2 regions of the Psychrobacillus sp. NPDC093200 genome follow, and region 2 is predicted to be linked to the other one. Evidence: predicted binding sites of a transcription regulator. Region 2 holds the regulator's gene; the other holds the start of a gene.
What was found. Region 2 encodes LexA, which represses DNA repair genes until DNA is damaged. Its sites were predicted from a motif close to CGAACATATGTTCG; they were not measured.
Positions count from the first base shown of each region.

Region 1 (9,269 bases), on a different contig from region 2:
CCGCTCCATGCAAAAATAATAGAGGCTAGGTAAAAGATAGTACCGATAGTTAAAAAGTCGACAAGATAGCCGGTGGCAATTACGGCTACTGCTGCAGCGATAGATGTCCAAATATGGTACGTACCAATTTCTTTTCCAGCAGATTCTTTTTTTACATTCCGAGCAAGTACTGTTTTTTCAGAGTTCTTCTGAACGGCGCCGAATATTCCCATAAAAATTTGAAGCATATATACATGCCATATCTCGTAGGCTAATGGGAAAATTAACAAAATAACAGCCATTCCCCATGAATACAGAATAAGCAAAAGCTTATCTCCAATTTTATCTGCAAGTTTACCGACAAATGGATAGGTTAATGCTGCAGTAAGAGCAAATAATCCATAAGCCCAACCGAACTGAGAATAGCTTCTTCCAACATTGTTTAATAGAAGAACATAAAAAGGAAAGATCATACTGGATGCCATTCCGATGATGCCTTGGTAGAGGATGAATTTTTTGTATTTCATTGGTGGTACTCCTTATAGAACATATTCATAAATTTATTTTCAGGGTCATATTTTTCTTTCATATAAAAAAACTCTTCTGTTCTCGGATAGGCTTCTATTAGTTGTTCCCTTGTTGGGAAATGATAATAGGGTAAATAATAGCTTCCATCATGAGCTAAAGTAATATCAATGATACTTCGAACGACGCGTGTCGTTTCCTGCATACTTTCCTCGTCTGTTCCCTGATTAACCAACAGGACAAGTGCGAACATATCATCCTTTGAGTAGGACATGACAGCCTCTTCGTTTTTCTTCACGTAACGAATAGTAATATTAAGAAGGTTAAAATCTTGTTCATCCTTTAAAATATCTCTCAAATCTTCAATATAGGTGCTAAACTCATCTATTGGTATAAAATATTCCTGTAATACTTCCGTTTTGCTATGGTTATCATACTCCATAAATGCCGACTCAGAGCGCATAACGTTGTTTCTGGAAATATACGTATCCTCTAATTTTTGGTTATACGATTCTTGAGTATTCCAAAATATATTCTTACCCCAGTCATTTATTCGGGAGAGACCCAGGAAAAACTTAGGGATCGCAATTATTGTTTCTCTTTTTAACTTTGAATGGCTTTCCAGTAATGATTGATTGTCTGCTAAGTAGTAATCAGTTACATACATATCCTCTAAAAAATTGTTGGGTGCAACAGAAATTCTGGCTAAATGCATTTTGACACGTTTATCCTGTAAAATTTGTTCACGGAAATAGGAGCTGTATTCATCAAAGGCAAAGGAATTGGTACGTATTTGATACAGCTCATCATCCGTTAAATGCAATGTAACGTCCAAAATGATTCCAAATAATCCGTAACCCCCTATAACCAAAGGAAAAAGTTCAGCGTTTTCTTTTCGGCTAACATGAAGAATTTCCCCATCAGCATTCAGTAGTCGGAAAGATTCAACTGTATCGATTAAGGAGGTATACTCAATATTCCTTCCATGAACATTTACGCTCAATGAACCTCCAACAGTAAAAATATTCTGAGACTGGCTGACCTTAAGAGAGAGCCCATAGGGATTGATATAGGATTGAATATCTGCCCATGTTACTCCACTTTGAACTGTTATCATTTTGTTTTTTTCATCTAGCTCTAGTATTTTGTTATACCCCTTCATATCTAGTAAAATCCCATTCGGATATAAGGTTTGTCCCCCTTGGCTATGCTGCATACCTGCAATAGAAATAGTCTCTTTATTGTGGCTCGCTTCTTGCACAATTCTTTGAATATCCTCTACTTTCCCAGTAGATTCAATTGACTTCATTTTGACTGGCAATAAACCCCCAGAATCTTCAACGAGTTGGGTAGCTTGTTTTGTTTGAAAAAGTGTGTAAGATGCGACGAACAAAACTATGTAAATGACACTAAAAAGGATACGAGATTTATTAATGATTTTTCTCCTCCTAATATAGATAAAAAAGAGATAGTGCCATTAAGACAATATCCCTTTTGTTGTATTATTTCCCCTTAAAAACAGGCTTTCTTTTTTCGTTAAATGCATTTAATGCCTCTACACGATCCTCGGTTGGAATAGTGACCTCATAAGCCTTACGTTCAATTTGTAAGCCGGTTTGTAAATCTACGTTCATTCCTTTTTTTACGGCAAATTTCGCTTGCTGAAGTGCTACAGGGCCATTTGCAAGGATAAGGGCTGCGAAGCTCTCGGTTTCCTGCTTTAACGTTTCACGACTAGCAACTTTAGTTAAAAGTCCATATGTGAATGCTTCATGTGCTGTTAATCTCTTAGCTGTTAAGATAAGCTCCAGCGCCTTCGACTCTCCAATTAAACGTGGCAAACGCTGTGTCCCACCAGCCCCAGGAATGATGGCCAAGCTTGTTTCCGTTAGTCCCATTAGAATGTCATCTGCTGCAATCCGGAAATCACATGCGAGTGCCAGCTCAGTACCACCTCCAAAAGCATAACCATTTAACATGGCAATGGTTGGCTGTGGCAGGTTTTCAATCATAGAAAATACTTCACCTATTTTATATATATTTCGCTTTACTCGTTGCTCTGTTAATGTTCTACGCTCTTTTAAGTCAGCCCCAACACTAAAGGACTTTTCGCCAGAGCCTGTAAAGATTACTAGTCTAATGTCAGGATTAATGCGAATGGATTCGGCTATTTCTCCAAGCTCGCGTAGCATGTCGTAATTGAATGCATTCAATGCCTCGGGTCTATTTAATGTCACATATCCAATATTACCTTGTTGTTCATAAGCAATGGTTTCCACTATATCTCCCCCTAAAATACGATAAGTTCCTCATATCTTAACATATCATTTTATGATTATTCTGTCACTAAAGGAAAAAATAGGTCGTTTTTCCTTACTTTTTTTGATACAATAGTTATAAATTACATTTCTTAGAACAAGAGGAATTAAAATGGATATCTTTATTGCAAGACAGCCAATTTTTAATATAAACGAATCGTTATTCGGTTTTGAATTGTTATATAGAAACAACGAAGACAATTCTTTCCCAGAAGTGGATGCAGATATGGCTACGATTGATGTACTAACGCATTCATTTCTTACTATAGGTATAAATGAGCTTGCAGGTGATAAGCTATGCTTTATCAACTTTACTGAAAATCTTCTCGATAAGGAAGTTTTAAAAAGATTTCCTTCCAACAGAATTGTGGTGGAGATTTTAGAGGACATTATAATTACCCCAAGTATTATACAAAATATTAGACAGATAAAAGCAATGGGCTTCCTCTTGGCATTAGATGATTTTGTACTGAAAAATAATGTCCTTTACTATGAAGAATTATTTAGTATTGTTAACTTCATCAAAATAGACTTTCTTTCTAGCTCAATAGAGGAGCGAAATGCTGTTGAAAAGATTGTTCAAACTAATTATCCTCATATAGTTTTGCTTGCAGAGAAGATTGAAACCCGTATCGATTTCTATGAGGCAAAGGCAGCAGGCTATAAATTGTTTCAAGGCTACTTTTTTGCCAAACCTGAAATCATTAAGTCCACGGAGATTCCAGGTAATATAATGCAGTATTTGAGACTGATTAGTCTTTTGCGCAATGAGGAAGCCACTTTGGATGAAATAGCTATTGAAATTGAACGTGATGTTTCTTTGACCTTTAAGGTGCTCAAATTGATTAATTCATCAGCTATTAAAACTCGCTCCAAGGTTCGATCGATCAAGCAGGGTGTATTGATGCTCGGGCTTGAGGAAATCAATCATTGGATTCATGTATTAATGCTGCGTGAAGCACATAACACACATAACGGAGACGGACTAGCTATTATAGAGGCATCCTTGTTTAGAGCGAAATTTTGTGAGCTGTTAGCGAAAGAAAAGCGTCTACATAATTCCTCTGAATATTTACTGGTAGGGATGTTCTCCTTAATGGATACATTATTGCATAGAGAAATGGAGCAACTAGTAAGAGAATTACCTCTTTCAGATGAAGTAGCAGCGACTCTGTCTGGTACTAAAACAGACCTGACGGCTTTCTTAGACTTAACTATTGCTTATGACGAGGTACGCTGGACTGATATGTTTGAAGGTGCTGAGACAATTGGTATTGATTTCCCCTCACTTAATAACTTTTATAAGGAGGCCCGTCGATGGGCTTCTGAAATAGTTACTCAATAATACTACTGCCAATTTTCGGATTGGCAGTTTTTTTATTGAATTTCTTTTCTTTCCATTGCATTTTCTTTGATAAGTTGTAATATAATAAGAACAAGTGTTCTTAAAAAGAAAGGTGATTAAGATGCCATTAATACCTGAAGAGGCAATTCCTTATTTTGAAAATATGATTTATCTTCCTATGGTATTTACCATCTTGGAAAAGGATCGGACGATTTTTGAAAAGGCTCCCTTCAAATTAAACAGACCATATATAAACATTGTCGAAGAAGCAGTGAAGCAGGTACAAAAAGAGTTAAAAGACACACATATTTACATGAGGAGGCATAGTATGAAAGTGCTCCGAGGAGAAGGAGATGATATGTTCACAGAATATGTATTTTTTCATGGTGGCTATGAGGAGCATCGACGTTATTTGAATGTCCGTCTTCGTAACCGCGTAGAAGAACTACTTACAATGTACTTAACCATTTCCTAATCGATTGGTAACGTTTTTCGAACCGCATGTCTGGAAGTTATAAAACCGTGGTTTAAAAGATGGCTCATTCTTTTAAGGAAATGGGTACTTAAGATATTGGAATAGGCAATCTGACGGCTGATAGTATTCGTAGAAACAGGAACATCAATTGTATCACCGTTCGGTAAGACGATAGTAGAGCCTTTTTGAGTAGGGTAGAATGCTTCAATTGCTTGAAAGGAAAACCAGATATTTAAATCAGATTTAGGAGAAAGGATAGGAAGCAAAATACAAGGCGAACCATAGTCATGCGCAAGTACAATTGGAAGCTTAAAGTGGTTACCAATGGTTTCTCGAGACAAGTTTACAGCATGTTGAAAGGAAGAACCGTAGAAAGCACAGGAGTAGCGAACAATTTCATATGGCTTTTTACTTACAATGAAAGACTCGCCAGAAAAATTAATAACTTTCGTGTAAACTTTGTTATTTACTACTAAAGGTTGAAGGGACGCTGTTTCAAAGGAAATAAGATGGGATTTATTCTCATATTTTTTTGCCAGAAAATTTCACTCCTTAGTATAATATAATTTAAATTATAGTTAAATTTGGAAATAAATCAAGTTAATATATCTAATTATTAAAATATTTGATGTTTACTATATAATCTAAATTTTCTTAAAATGATTGCAAGTAGCCTTTAGCTTTTATATAATATAAAAAAGGCATCGGGGTGATTATAATGGACAAACAATATTCATATACAGATTTTATGAAAGCAATGGGACAAACAGGGAAAGAAAGCTCCGCAGAAAAATTGTTAAACGAAATTTATCTTGATATGTTTTTAAATGTTGTCCACCGGGAGCAAAGGAGTTATCGATTACTAGAGTTGATAGATGAGGCGTTGGATCGTAAGGACAGAAAAGCATTTAACGAATATACAAATGTTTTGCTCCAACTAAAGAGTTAAACAAAAGCCGCTTATGCAGAGCGGCTTTTTTCTATTTATGGAGTTGAATTTAAAAATGAGTTAATTTCATAAATAGAGCCTTGCCATTAAAAATGAACAAGTTTCACTTAGTTGTTTGGATGATGGTCATCGCGCAGAATGCGTAAATCAATGTAGGCAGTAAGATTCATCGTTTAAAACGATTTCTTCAAATAAGTGGACTTCAATTTTTCTAAGATAGTAAGGGCTTCTTGTAGAAACAAAAATAAAAATTATTCCTTTACTCTTTGACAAATTAGAATCTTATGTAGCTTTTTCTTGAAAAGAGGGTAGTAATACAAGGAGTAATATTTTATTCAAACGTTGCTACATCAATAGTCCAACATCCTCAAAATAAAAAGTTTTAAAACGTATGTTCGTTTTAATAGTGTTAGAAAAATGATTATGTTACACTAAATTTATTAAGCACACGGGAGGCAAACATATGGAACAAATCTTTGATTTACAATCTCCGTATGAGCCGGCAGGGGATCAAGTAGAAGCGATTAAAGAACTAGTTAAAGGAGTAAAGAAAGGTAAAAAGCATCAAACATTACTAGGGGCCACAGGTACCGGTAAGACCTTTACTATTTCTAATGTAATTCAACAAATCAATAAGCCAACCCTTGTAATGGCCCATAACAAAACACTGGCAGGACAACTATATAGTGAGTTCAAGGAATTCTTTCCTAACAATGCAGTAGAATACTTTGTTAGTTATTATGACTACTTTCAACCAGAGGCATACGTACCACAAACAGATACTTATATAGAGAAAGATTCAAGTATAAATGAAGAAATAGATAAATTACGACATTCTGCCACTTCCTCATTATTTGAGCGTAAGGATGTCATTATCATCGCTTCAGTTTCCTGCATTTATGGTTTAGGGAATCCAGAAGAATATAGAGAGATGGTTGTGTCTTTAAGAACAGGTATGGAAATCGATAGGAATCAGCTATTAAGAAAGCTTGTAGATGTTCAATATGAACGTAATGATATTAATTTTACTCGTGGAACATTCCGTGTCCGTGGAGATGTGGTGGAGATATTCCCTGCTTCCCGAGATGAGAGATGCCTAAGGGTAGAATTTTTTGGTGATGAAATAGATAGAATTCGTGAAGTAAACGCATTAACAGGAGAAATATTAGGAGAGCGTGACCATGTAGCTATTTTCCCTGCATCCCACTTCGTAACTAGAGAAGAAAAAATGAAAATAGCGATTAATAATATTCGTCAAGAGCTAGAAGAGCAACTAACTATCCTTCGCAGTGAGGATAAATTGTTAGAAGCTCAGAGATTGGAGCAACGGACCAATTATGATTTAGAAATGATGGAGGAAATGGGATTCTGCTCTGGAATAGAAAACTATTCTCGTCACTTAACATTAAGAGAAGCAGGAGCGACACCCTATACATTATTAGATTATTTTCCAGAGGATTTCTTGCTCGTAATAGATGAAAGTCACGTTTCGTTACCTCAGGTTAGAGGAATGTATAATGGGGACCAGGCTCGTAAATCAGTATTAGTGAATTACGGCTTCCGTTTGCCATCAGCTTTAGATAATAGACCTCTAACATTCCAGGAATTTGAGGGACATGTAAAACAAGCAATCTATGTATCAGCAACACCGGGACCATATGAATTGGAGCATACACCAGAAATGGTTGAACAAATTATTCGCCCAACTGGTTTATTGGATCCAATCATTACCGTAAAACCTATTGAAGGTCAAATAGATGATTTAATCAATGAGATTTATGAAAGATCGGCAAAAAATGAACGAGTACTGATAACTACTTTGACGAAAAAGATGTCCGAGGATTTAACGGATTATTTAAAAGAAATAGGCATTAAGGTGCAGTATTTACATTCTGAGATAAAAACCTTAGAACGAATTGAGATTATTCGAGAGCTTCGATTAGGTACTTATGATGTTTTAATCGGCATTAACCTGTTGCGAGAGGGGTTAGACTTGCCAGAGGTTTCACTAGTTGCTATTTTGGATGCCGATAAGGAAGGATTCCTACGTTCGGAGCGTTCATTGATTCAAACGATTGGTCGAGCAGCCCGAAACTCCAACGGAGAAGTTATTATGTATGCAGATAAAATGACAGATTCCATGAAAAAAGCAATCGATGAAACGAAGCGTCGTCGTACAATTCAAATGGAATATAACGAAAAGCATGGCATTACACCTAAAACAATTGTGAAGAAGATAAGAGAAGTAATTAGAGCCTCTCAAGTGGCTGAAGAAGAGGAAAGCTATGCACAGCAATTAACTAGTGGAAAAGTCTTAACTAAAGAGGAAAAGGGTAAACTACTAGAAAAGCTAGAAAAAGAAATGAAAGATGCTGCAAAGGCGCTTAACTTTGAACGAGCTGCTGAATTACGTGATGCAATTCTGGAGCTCAAGCTGGAAGGATGATGATTGGTGAAAAACCAAGAGATTAATATTCAAGGTGCTCGTACAAATAATTTAAAAGATATAAGTATCAAAATACCAAGAGATAAGCTTGTCGTTATGACAGGTTTGTCTGGTTCTGGTAAGTCTTCCTTAGCCTTTGACACTATCTATGCTGAAGGACAACGACGTTATGTAGAATCCTTATCGGCATACGCAAGACAGTTTCTAGGCCAAATGGATAAACCAGACGTTGATTCAATAGAAGGGCTATCACCGGCCATTTCGATTGATCAAAAGACGACAAGTAAAAATCCAAGATCTACAGTAGCAACTGTTACAGAAATTTATGATTATATGCGATTGTTATATGCTCGGGTAGGGAAGCCAATTTGTCCAAACCATGGAATTGAAATATCCTCGCAAACAATTGAGCAAATGGTTGACCGATTAAGCGAGTATCCAGAAAGAACTAAAATGCAGATTCTTGCTCCGATTGTTTCTGGTCGTAAAGGAACTCATGTGAAATTACTAGAAGACATGAAAAAGCAAGGATATGTACGCGTTCGCATTAATGGAGATTTAATAGACTTAGATGACGATATAAACTTAGATAAAAATAAAAAACATAATATTGAAGTAGTCATCGACCGAGTTGTATTAAAAGAAGGTATAGCTGCACGATTAAGCGATTCCTTAGAATCTGCGTTGCGACTCGGAGATGGACGAGTTCTAATAGATGTGATGGAACAAGAGGAGCTACTATTTAGCGAGCATCATGCATGTCCAATATGTGGCTTTTCCATTGGCGAGCTAGAGCCGAGAATGTTTTCGTTTAACAGTCCATTTGGTGCGTGTACAGATTGTGATGGGTTAGGCACCAAGTTAGAGGTCAATCCAGATTTAGTTGTTCCAGATAAATCATTAACTTTGGAAGAGGGAGCCATTGTAGCATGGCAGCCTACGAGCTCTCAATACTATCCGAAACTATTAGAGGCAGTGTGTAAGCATTACAAAATAAAAATGAATGTTCCAGTTGAGAAATTACCTATTGATCAGTGGAACAAAATTATGTACGGTTCAGGAAAGGACAAAATTCGTTTCCGTTATCAAAACGAATATGGCCAAGTAAGGGACAATTCGATTCAATTCGAAGGTGTACTTGCTAACATCGAAAGACGTTATAAAGATACGTCCTCTGATTATATTCGTGAGCAAATGGAAAAGTATATGGCAGAGCATGATTGTCCTACTTG
Region 1 is NZ_JBNNVC010000003.1:193,730-202,998, reverse strand. Features, by position in the region: gene ACQKNZ_RS14510 (MFS transporter) at 1-506, opposite strand, end outside; gene ACQKNZ_RS14505 (FAD-binding oxidoreductase) at 503-1,939, opposite strand; gene ACQKNZ_RS14500 (enoyl-CoA hydratase-related protein) at 2,007-2,783, opposite strand; gene ACQKNZ_RS14495 (EAL and HDOD domain-containing protein) at 2,935-4,167, shown strand; gene ACQKNZ_RS14490 (hypothetical protein) at 4,289-4,642, shown strand; gene ACQKNZ_RS14485 (competence protein ComK) at 4,639-5,148, opposite strand; gene ACQKNZ_RS14480 (IDEAL domain-containing protein) at 5,361-5,591, shown strand; gene uvrB (excinuclease ABC subunit UvrB) at 6,055-8,037, shown strand; gene uvrA (excinuclease ABC subunit UvrA) at 8,044-9,269, shown strand, end outside.
Region 1: a site for LexA is predicted at 5,976-5,989, ahead of uvrB (excinuclease ABC subunit UvrB). Genes of this name have one in related genera too.

Region 2 (9,269 bases):
AAAAAGGTGTAGAGCTAGCAATGGAAAATGGAGCTACTAGCTTCGCAGTTTTCGTAGGTGTATCAGATAGCTTCAACCAAAAAAATATTAACAAAACTACAAGAGAAAGTATGGATGAATTAAAGCCTATTGTGGAAAAACTAATGGAAGATGGACATTTTGTCCGAGCATGTATTTCTACTGCGTTCTATTGTCCTTTTGAGGGTGCGGTCGATCCACAAAAGACAATCGACCTATGCAAGGAATTCGTGTCATGGGGTGTAAACGAACTTAGTGTAGCAGATACCATTGGAATGGCGAATCCAAAAGAAAGCTATAATTTATTCCATGCTATAAAAAATGAATTTACGAATACATTAATTACTGCACATTTTCATGATACTCGCAAAATGGGGATTGCCAATATATTTGCAGCCCTACAGGCCGGTATTTCAAGATTCGACACATCTGCAGGTGGCTTAGGAGGATGTCCTTTTGCACCCGGTGCCACAGGAAATGTAGCAACTGAGGATGTTGTGAATATGCTACATAAAATGGATATTTCCACCAATATCAATATGGACGAATTATTAAAAGCAGTCAATATCGTTGCTCCATATGTTTCCAGACCAATTGAGACAGGGATGTATAGATTATATAAGAGCAAGTAGGAGCTGAGCTTATGAAAAAAAGAGTTATCGTTTGGACGAGTATTTTCACAAGTATTCTTACAGCAGTAGCCACTGTGTTTGGTTTTTTTCTCACGAATAAACTCATGTACATGAAGAAAAAAGAAGATGACTTTATATACAATAGAGAAATTACTTCCAAACGTTTAGATGAGGTCTGGTTTAATGCTGTAAACAAATTAGAACGGTGGATACCCTCGAAGAATGGTTACTCTCTGAAAGCGATTTTCATTGAACCTCTCCAAACGAAGAATTACGTCATCATTTGTCATGGTGTTACTGAGAATAAGATTAATTCGCTACGTTTTGTAAGAATGTTCGAAAGACTTGGCTTTAACTGCGTCGTCTATGATCATCGTAGACATGGTGATTCTGGAGGTAAAACGACAAGCTTTGGTTATTACGAAAAAATGGATTTACAGGCAATAGTGGAAGCAGTTCGGGAACGTGCAGGCGAAAAAGCGGTAATTGGGATACACGGGGAGTCAATGGGAGCAGCCACCACCCTGCTATATGCCGGTTCTATTATTGACGATGCAGACTTCTATATCTCAGATTGCGCATTCTCTGATTTTGAAGACCAGGTTTATCATTTACTTACCCAAACCACCCCACTTCGCTCTAGCTTAGCCATCCGATTTGCTAATCTCTTCTTAAAATGGCGAGATGGTTACACCTTGAATTTGGTATCTCCGATTGATGTAGTAGATAAAATAGAAAAACCTGTTTTATTTATTCATAGTATGGAGGATGATTTCATCTTGCCAAAGATGACAGAAGATTTATATGAAAAGAAAAAAGGACCTAAAATGCTCAAATTATTCGATGTAGGAGCACACGCTAAATCGTTTAATGAAAATAGCAAGGAATATGAAGAAGTTGTATCAGATTTTTTAAAGCAATATAGCTTGCTAGGGGAAAAATAGGCATTTCTAATTTGATTTTAAACGATTAATATTCCATTAATTAAGCATATTGAATAATAAAATTTTAAGATTAGGATTCCATTATAGAATTGGAATCCTCTTTTTATTTTTATTGATAACAAATCATTCCTAATTGAAATCTTTACATAATAAATTCAGAGTGAAAATCTCCTTAAAGAGAATCTATATTCTTTGGGAGTCTACTTTAATAAAATTCAACAAATATTTTTGAAGTAATCCTTTTTCATACTAGAAATAATCCTAAAATAAAATGAGTGTATATAAAAAACTGCAAACAGCTCAATTAGTTTGAGATGTTTACAGTCAGAAAGCACCCAATTAATGAGTGCCTTTAATTATTTGTTTTGCATTTTATTCATTTGGTTCATCATTTGTTTCACTTGTTTTTCGGATGGCTTACGACCCATCTGTGCCATCATCATACGTAGCATTTGTTCATTGATTGGTGGATTTTCTTTCAAATATTTCATCATATATTGTCGTGCTGCAAAAAATCCGATTACAACACCACCGATTAAAGCGACAATTACTATAACAACCCATATCCAAGTATCCAATTTTTCTCCTCCTTTACCAACTTCTCTACGTGTACAAGACACCAATTGAAATTATACTATAAATTTCATAGGCATTCTATATAAATTCTTTGATAAATAGCAATTCGAATACTTTTAAGAGAAAGTATTCGAATTGCAAAGAAGAATATTATTTTTGTAGTAGATTTTTCATCTTAGAAACAACATTTCCTACACTAAAGCCATATTCCTTCATTACGATCTCTCCAGGTGCACTTGCACCGAATTGGTCTATTGCAATAACGTCACCTTCGAATCCAACATAACGATGCCATCCAAGAGAAGATCCCATTTCAATAGCAAGGCGTTTTGTTAAGTTAGAAGGCAATACAGCATTTTTATATGCAGTATCTTGTTTTTCAAATCTATCCCATGATGGCATAGATACTACAGAAACTTGAATTCCTTCTTCTGCTAAAGCTTTTTGAGCCTCTACTGCTAGTCCAACCTCTGAACCTGTTGCAAGTAAGATACCCTCTGCATTTTCAACTGGTGAAACGATATAAGCTCCCTTTTCCACACCTTCACTAGCTTGGTCTACAGAACCTTTAAGTGTAGGTAAGTTTTGACGAGAAAGCACTAACACAGTTGGTTGATCCTTAGAGGATACAGCTAATTTCCATGCTTCCGCTGTTTCATTTGAATCAGCTGGACGGATTACTGATAAGCCTGGCATAGCTCTTAGTGAAGCTAAATGCTCAACTGGTTCATGAGTTGGTCCATCTTCCCCTACTGCAATACTATCATGAGTGAACACATATGTTACTGGCAATCCCATTAATGCGGATAGACGAATTGCAGGGCGTACATAATCACTGAATACGAAGAATGTCCCACCGAACACATGTAGACCGCCATGAAGGGCCATACCATTAAGAGCAGTTCCCATTGCAAACTCACGAACACCAAACCAGATGTTTTTGCCCGCATAGTTATCTGCAGAGAAATCTCCAGCATTTTTAATAGTCGTTTTGTTAGAACCAGCTAAGTCAGCACTTCCTCCGAAAAATGAAGGCAGATTTTGAGCGATAGCATTAATAGCTTCACCTGAAGCTGCTCTACTTGCTTGTGAAGTTCCTTCTTCATAAGTTTTAAGTGCATCTGCAAAGTTTGCAGGCATCTCTCCATTAATCGCTTGTTTTAGAGTTTGAGCTAGCTCTGGGAACTCTTTTTCATAAGTAGCTAATCTTTCGTTCCATGTAGCTTCTTCTTGAACACCTTGACGCTCAGCAGCTTCCTTGAAAGTTTCATAAACTTCCTCTGGTACATAGAAATCTTCTTCGAATAACCATTTATATTCTGCTTTAGCTAATAGAGATTCTTCTTTGCCAAGCGGCATACCATGAGCATCTGCTTTTCCGGAGCGGTTGGGAGAACCAAATCCAATAACTGTTTTCACTTCGATAATTGTTGGTTTATCGTTTTGTGATTTAGCTTTGTCGATTGCAGCTGAAATTGCTTCAATATCATTACCATCTTCTACATAAATATGGTTCCATCCGTATGATTCAAAACGTTTTTCAATGTTCTCAGAGAAAGATTTATGTAAATCTCCATCTAACGAAATATCATTACTATCATACAATACGATTAGTTTATCTAATTTTAAGTGTCCCGCTAGAGAAATAGCTTCAGCAGCTACACCTTCCATCAAATCTCCATCTCCGCATAATGCATACGTATAATGATCAACAATAGAATGTCCTTCTTGATTGTAAGTAGCAGCTAAATGCGCCTCTGCCATGGCCATACCTACAGCCATACCTATACCTTGTCCTAAAGGACCAGTTGTTGCTTCTACCCCTGCTGTGTGACGAAATTCTGGATGTCCGGGAGTTTTAGAGTTCCACTGTCTGAAGTTTTTAATCTCTTCCATAGGAAGATCATAACCACCAAGGTGTAGCAAGCTGTATAACAGCATTGAGCCATGACCTGCTGATAAAACAAAGCGGTCGCGGTTAAACCAATTAGGATTGCTTGGGTTGTGGCGTAAATGTTTTGTCCATAATGTGTACGCCATTGGTGCAGCTCCCATAGGAAGACCTGGATGACCAGAGTTTGCTTTATCGATTGCATCGATAGATAGAGTACGAATAGTCGTAATTGCTAATAGATCTGATTGTAATGACATGAATGACATCCTCTCGAACAAAATTTTTTCTATAATAATAGTTTAGACAACAATTCGCGTATTATCAATGGTTTCTGAAATGATTAGTTAATTCAGAAATTTACCCTTTTTCGCTTGTTGTACCTTTTCTGGTGTAACATCGTTTCCAGAAGGGTCGATAACTTTTACACTTTCTATTGTATCTCTCATTGTTGCTCTAAATGTTTCCAAATATTCTTTGCGCAAAGCACTTTGTTCCTTTGCTTCCTCAATAGATAATCCACTGGACTTAGACTTTTTTGCCAGCTCATTAATACGTGCTAGTTTTTCTTTACTTAACATATTTTTCATCCTTTCAACTAACTCTTATATAAAGGTATGAAAAAAACACACGAAGTGCAAGTCTTTACCCTTCGTGAGTCTCTTTAAATTCCATATATCTTCTATGTACAGTTGCTTTACTTATATTAAAACCTAATCCCTTTAATGTAGAGGTGATTTCCTCGTATGTGAGCCCTGCGTTCCGTAATCGGACAATTTCATCAACAGGTATATCTATTCGCTCTCTTCCCTCAGGGTTTCCTCGAGTTTTTAAATTCTTTTCTGGACGATAGCCTTTTGATATCGCGCGCTTCATTCCTCTTTTAATCTTGGCATTATGAATTTTACGTTGATATTCCTCCACCAAGGCAAGGATTTCTAAAAGCATAGAATCCATTTCATTTAAGTTTAATATACCTTTATCCTGTAACGTATAGACCGATGTGTTTGTTTTCTGAAGTAAATGAAGGACAGCCATTCTACCATTACCTCTACCTATTCTAGTTTCATCTTGCACAAACACCGCTTTGATATCATTTTCTTTTACATAATTGAGCATCTCTAATAGCCCGTCTCTCTCAACATCATATCCACTATGCTGATCTGCAAAAACCTGAGAAACCTCACTGCCCTGTTTTTTAGCAAAATCTATCAACTCTTCCTCTTGTCTCTCTAAAGAAGTTTCTTGTGTGGATTTGTCTGTACTTACTCGACAATAAATAACTGATTTCATTCTCCCGCTACCTCTGTTCCATAATTTAAGTGAAGGTTCTCACTTACTTTAGGAACAACTATAACATCCCCAGCTTTAATAGAGGTATCGTATAAATTATTCATTTCTATTACCTGACTAACCCATTCTTCCCTTGAATCTTCTATGCCATATTTTGTTGCAAGAGCCCATAAGGAATCCCCTTGTTCTATTTTGATGTGTGAGTCTTCCTCGTTTGTTATTGTATGTGAGATTACCATAGTTGTCATAAATATAAGATTTAGTCCTAAAAATAATGCTAAAAAATAATTGTTTTTTACCCAATTCATAAAAAAACCCCCAAAATTAGAATGTTTGTTCGGAATGTATGTTCTAATATTAATACGAACATTTGTTTTTGTCAACAAATATTAGAACCTATGTTTGCATAATTTTCAGGACACTGGTATACTATTAATAAGTATTAATCTAGTAGGGAATTTATTACTAAAAGAGGTGAACTCATTGAAGAAAGCGTCTAAAAGACAGGAAGATATTCTAGCTTTTATAAAGGAAGAAGTTCGTAAAAAAGGCTATCCACCATCCGTACGTGAAATTGGTGAGGCAGTAGGTCTTGCTTCAAGTTCTACTGTACATGGACACTTAGCAAGATTGGAAAGTAAAGGTTTAATTCGTAGAGACCCTACAAAACCACGTGCAATAGAAATATTAGATGGTTTAGAGGCTACTGTCGAAAGGCAGGGAGTTGTGCATGTTCCTTTAGTTGGGAAGGTTACAGCTGGTATGCCTATTACTGCAATTGAAAACGTTGAAGAATTCTTCCCGCTTCCTGAAACGTTTGGTACTTCAGATGATCACCTATTTATGTTAGAAATTATGGGTGATAGTATGATTGAAGCTGGAATCTTGAATGGAGATTATGTCATTGTTAAACAACAGCAATCTGCTAACAATGGGGACATCGTTGTAGCAATGACAGAAGAGGATGAAGCAACAGTAAAACGATTCTTTAAAGAAAAAACGTATTTCCGCCTACAGCCGGAGAACTCTGCGATGGATCCGATTATTGTTAATCAAGTCTCTATTTTAGGAAAAGTAGTAGGAGTTTACCGACATATTCACTAATGATTGCTTGACTTCTACAATTTTCATAGTATGATTACTTTGAGCCGATATCATATCTAACAAGAAAGTGGACATTTTTGTTTAGATCATCGAAAAACCCCTTCATGTTCGAGACATGAAGGGGTTTTGTTTATATTATTGCTTGTTTTGATTGTTTTGGTATTACATTCATTCCCTCTAAGAGAGTCTTTGCATCTTCATTAAAATAATGTTTGATGTCTTGTCTTATTAGCAAGGACGGGTTATCTCTTATTATCATTCTCAAAGCTCTAACGTCAAATTTCGTAGCATGCTTATTAATCGTGTAAATCAAGGAAACTTCTTGGCGAGTTAAAGGCTGGGCTCCTGATTCTAGGGTGTCGTTTATGTAAACTAACACACTTCTCGCATTGTCAATAAGTAAATGTTTATTTATATTAACTAGATTTAGATTTTCCTCTATATATTTTCTTGCTGAAGCATAATCTAACTTTTCTATACTATGATTAATCACATTAATTAATTCATTTGCATCCACATTCTATCCCTCCACTATTTCCGGAATTACAGATATATAAGTAGCATTGTACTATATTAACATCAAATTTGTAAGCTCTTTATCCTATTTTAATTCATCGGAACAATAAAAAATATTTAGAAATTCATAAATGAATACATTTGTTTATTAAAATTTATATTTACATTATTTAATATATGTTAATAGAAAGGATTGATTTATTTGGCTTTTCCATATCGGAATGATTACAGAAAAACGTTATTACCTTATTTAAATAGTTTACAAGAAGAAAGCTGGTTTAAAACCTCACCAACCTATCCAAATAATTTGGCATGGGTTATTTCACATATTGCTACTAGTGAGGATTTCTGGATTAATGAAGTGGCACTCCAACAAAAGTTAGTTTTGACTTTAGACAAAAACTCCTCTTCGTTCGAAATACTTAAAGCTTATCAAGATATTCGCATACATACAGACGGAATATTAAATAACTTAACTGATCAACAGTTTAATCAACTGATTGAAGTCCCTAAATTTTCTGATGGTTGGATTCCTCCTTCTCCCCCAACCTATAACTGGGTATTCCATCATATATATAGTCACGAAGCATACCACATAGGACAAATTGGCATCATAGCTCATTTCAATGGTTTTCCTAAACCTCTTTTTTAAATTAGCTTCATTGTCCAACTGAGAATATTGTTCAAAAATTATTTAATGGGGGTGAAACAATTGATCCCATTATTTCGCTACATTAATTTGGCTCTTCTATCCTCAAATCTTTAGATTCAACAAAAAAGGAAGGACTAGAATAAAAATTCTTGTCTTCCTTTTTTTGTTTCTGCTGTTGTTGATTGAAAAGTAATATCTATATGCGTCCCTCCAATTCCACATCTGATTATTTAAGAGCTACATAGTAGGACTTTTCTTCTCCATGCCACTTCATGCCTCAATATTTATTTTCCATAAAAATGTTATTTAAATACATTTTCTAATCCTACTGTTCTCGTAACCTGTCGTATATATCCACGCTAACAAAAACCCGTTTTCCTTCCTTATAGCAGTGACTTCATTTTAAGAGATGAATATAGTAAATAAGTGCATATTTTAAAGCCGACTGAAATCCCCTTTCTTATCGTGAGAAATAATAAATCAAGTACAGGAACTAACGCCAGACCTTACATTTGCTCAACTAAATCCTTGTAAAAGCAACAATATTTTTTTTTCATCTTAAACCAAGTTATACAATATGTTCTTAGCTTTTTTTAATAAGCACAGGATTAAAAGCCAAAAGGAGTTTTTTTCATAATGCGAAAATGGTTATTTTTAATAATGGTTTCTTGTATGTTGGGCCTTACTGCTTGCTCCGTAGCAAAGGAGGAAGAAAAACCTGAAAAAGAGATAGAGAAAGTAGTAACAAAAGAAGAGAATGCGGCTGAGGAAGTAAACAAATCAGATTCAAAAGAAGAGGCAACAGTACCTGAGGAGGAAATGGTATCTACAGATAAGGAACTGGTGCAATACTATGTGGACGATGTGAGAGTAGCTTATATGGAGGTAACAGATTTAGCAGTACGCTGGGATGAACTAAGATTTGGATCATCCAATGGTCAATTGGACAGCTATACATTTGCCACTGCTATTTACGAGGAAATTCTTCCACAAAATATGTTTGTTTTAGAAAACATTGAAGCTATTATTCCTCCAAATGATGATATTGCAGCCACGCATGAAATATTAATAGATGCTATTAGCAAGCAACATATCGCATTCAGTGAAATTGCTGCTGGTCTAGATGCGAATGATCCAGACAAGATAACTAAAGCAAATGAAATTCTAAATGAGGTTAGGAAATTGGATCGCGAGTTTTCAAGAAAAATGGAGGCTCTTATTAAAGAATACGGAATCCAATAACATTGCAATTCTATTAACCTTTTTTTGATGACTGATCGCCCTTGTTTAGCGACCAGTCTTATACATACAATAATTTTCATTTTTATATTGTGATAAAAAAACAATGTTCTTCTTTCAAAATGCCTATTAAGTAATGGCCTCCCTATGCTCTTCCAGCCTATGACCTATACACAAAAAGACGTAATCTAAAAGAGTCTCCCCTAAATAATCGAATAACACGTTAAAGTATTTACTTTTTCTCTCATCTCTTTTTTTACTGTTTGATTGTAACAACAAAATATCTCTTTGCTCTCATAAAAAACAGTATTAATGGGCATTCTGTTAATGTTTAAATGTAATTCTACATATGACAGGTGGAGAAGAATAATGGGAAATTCAAAAGAACCTTTTTATAAGAAGTG
Region 2 is NZ_JBNNVC010000002.1:1,084,173-1,093,441, forward strand. Features, by position in the region: gene ACQKNZ_RS13160 (hydroxymethylglutaryl-CoA lyase) at 1-650, shown strand, start outside; gene ACQKNZ_RS13165 (alpha/beta hydrolase) at 662-1,594, shown strand; gene ACQKNZ_RS13170 (YneF family protein) at 1,951-2,172, opposite strand; gene tkt (transketolase) at 2,321-4,321, opposite strand; gene ACQKNZ_RS13180 (DUF896 domain-containing protein) at 4,409-4,642, opposite strand; gene ACQKNZ_RS13185 (YneB family resolvase-like protein) at 4,707-5,354, opposite strand; gene yneA (cell division suppressor protein YneA) at 5,351-5,662, opposite strand; gene lexA (transcriptional repressor LexA) at 5,838-6,458, shown strand; gene ACQKNZ_RS13200 (hypothetical protein) at 6,589-6,975, opposite strand; gene ACQKNZ_RS13205 (DinB family protein) at 7,177-7,626, shown strand; gene ACQKNZ_RS13210 (hypothetical protein) at 8,263-8,868, shown strand; gene ACQKNZ_RS13215 (hypothetical protein) at 9,235-9,269, shown strand, end outside.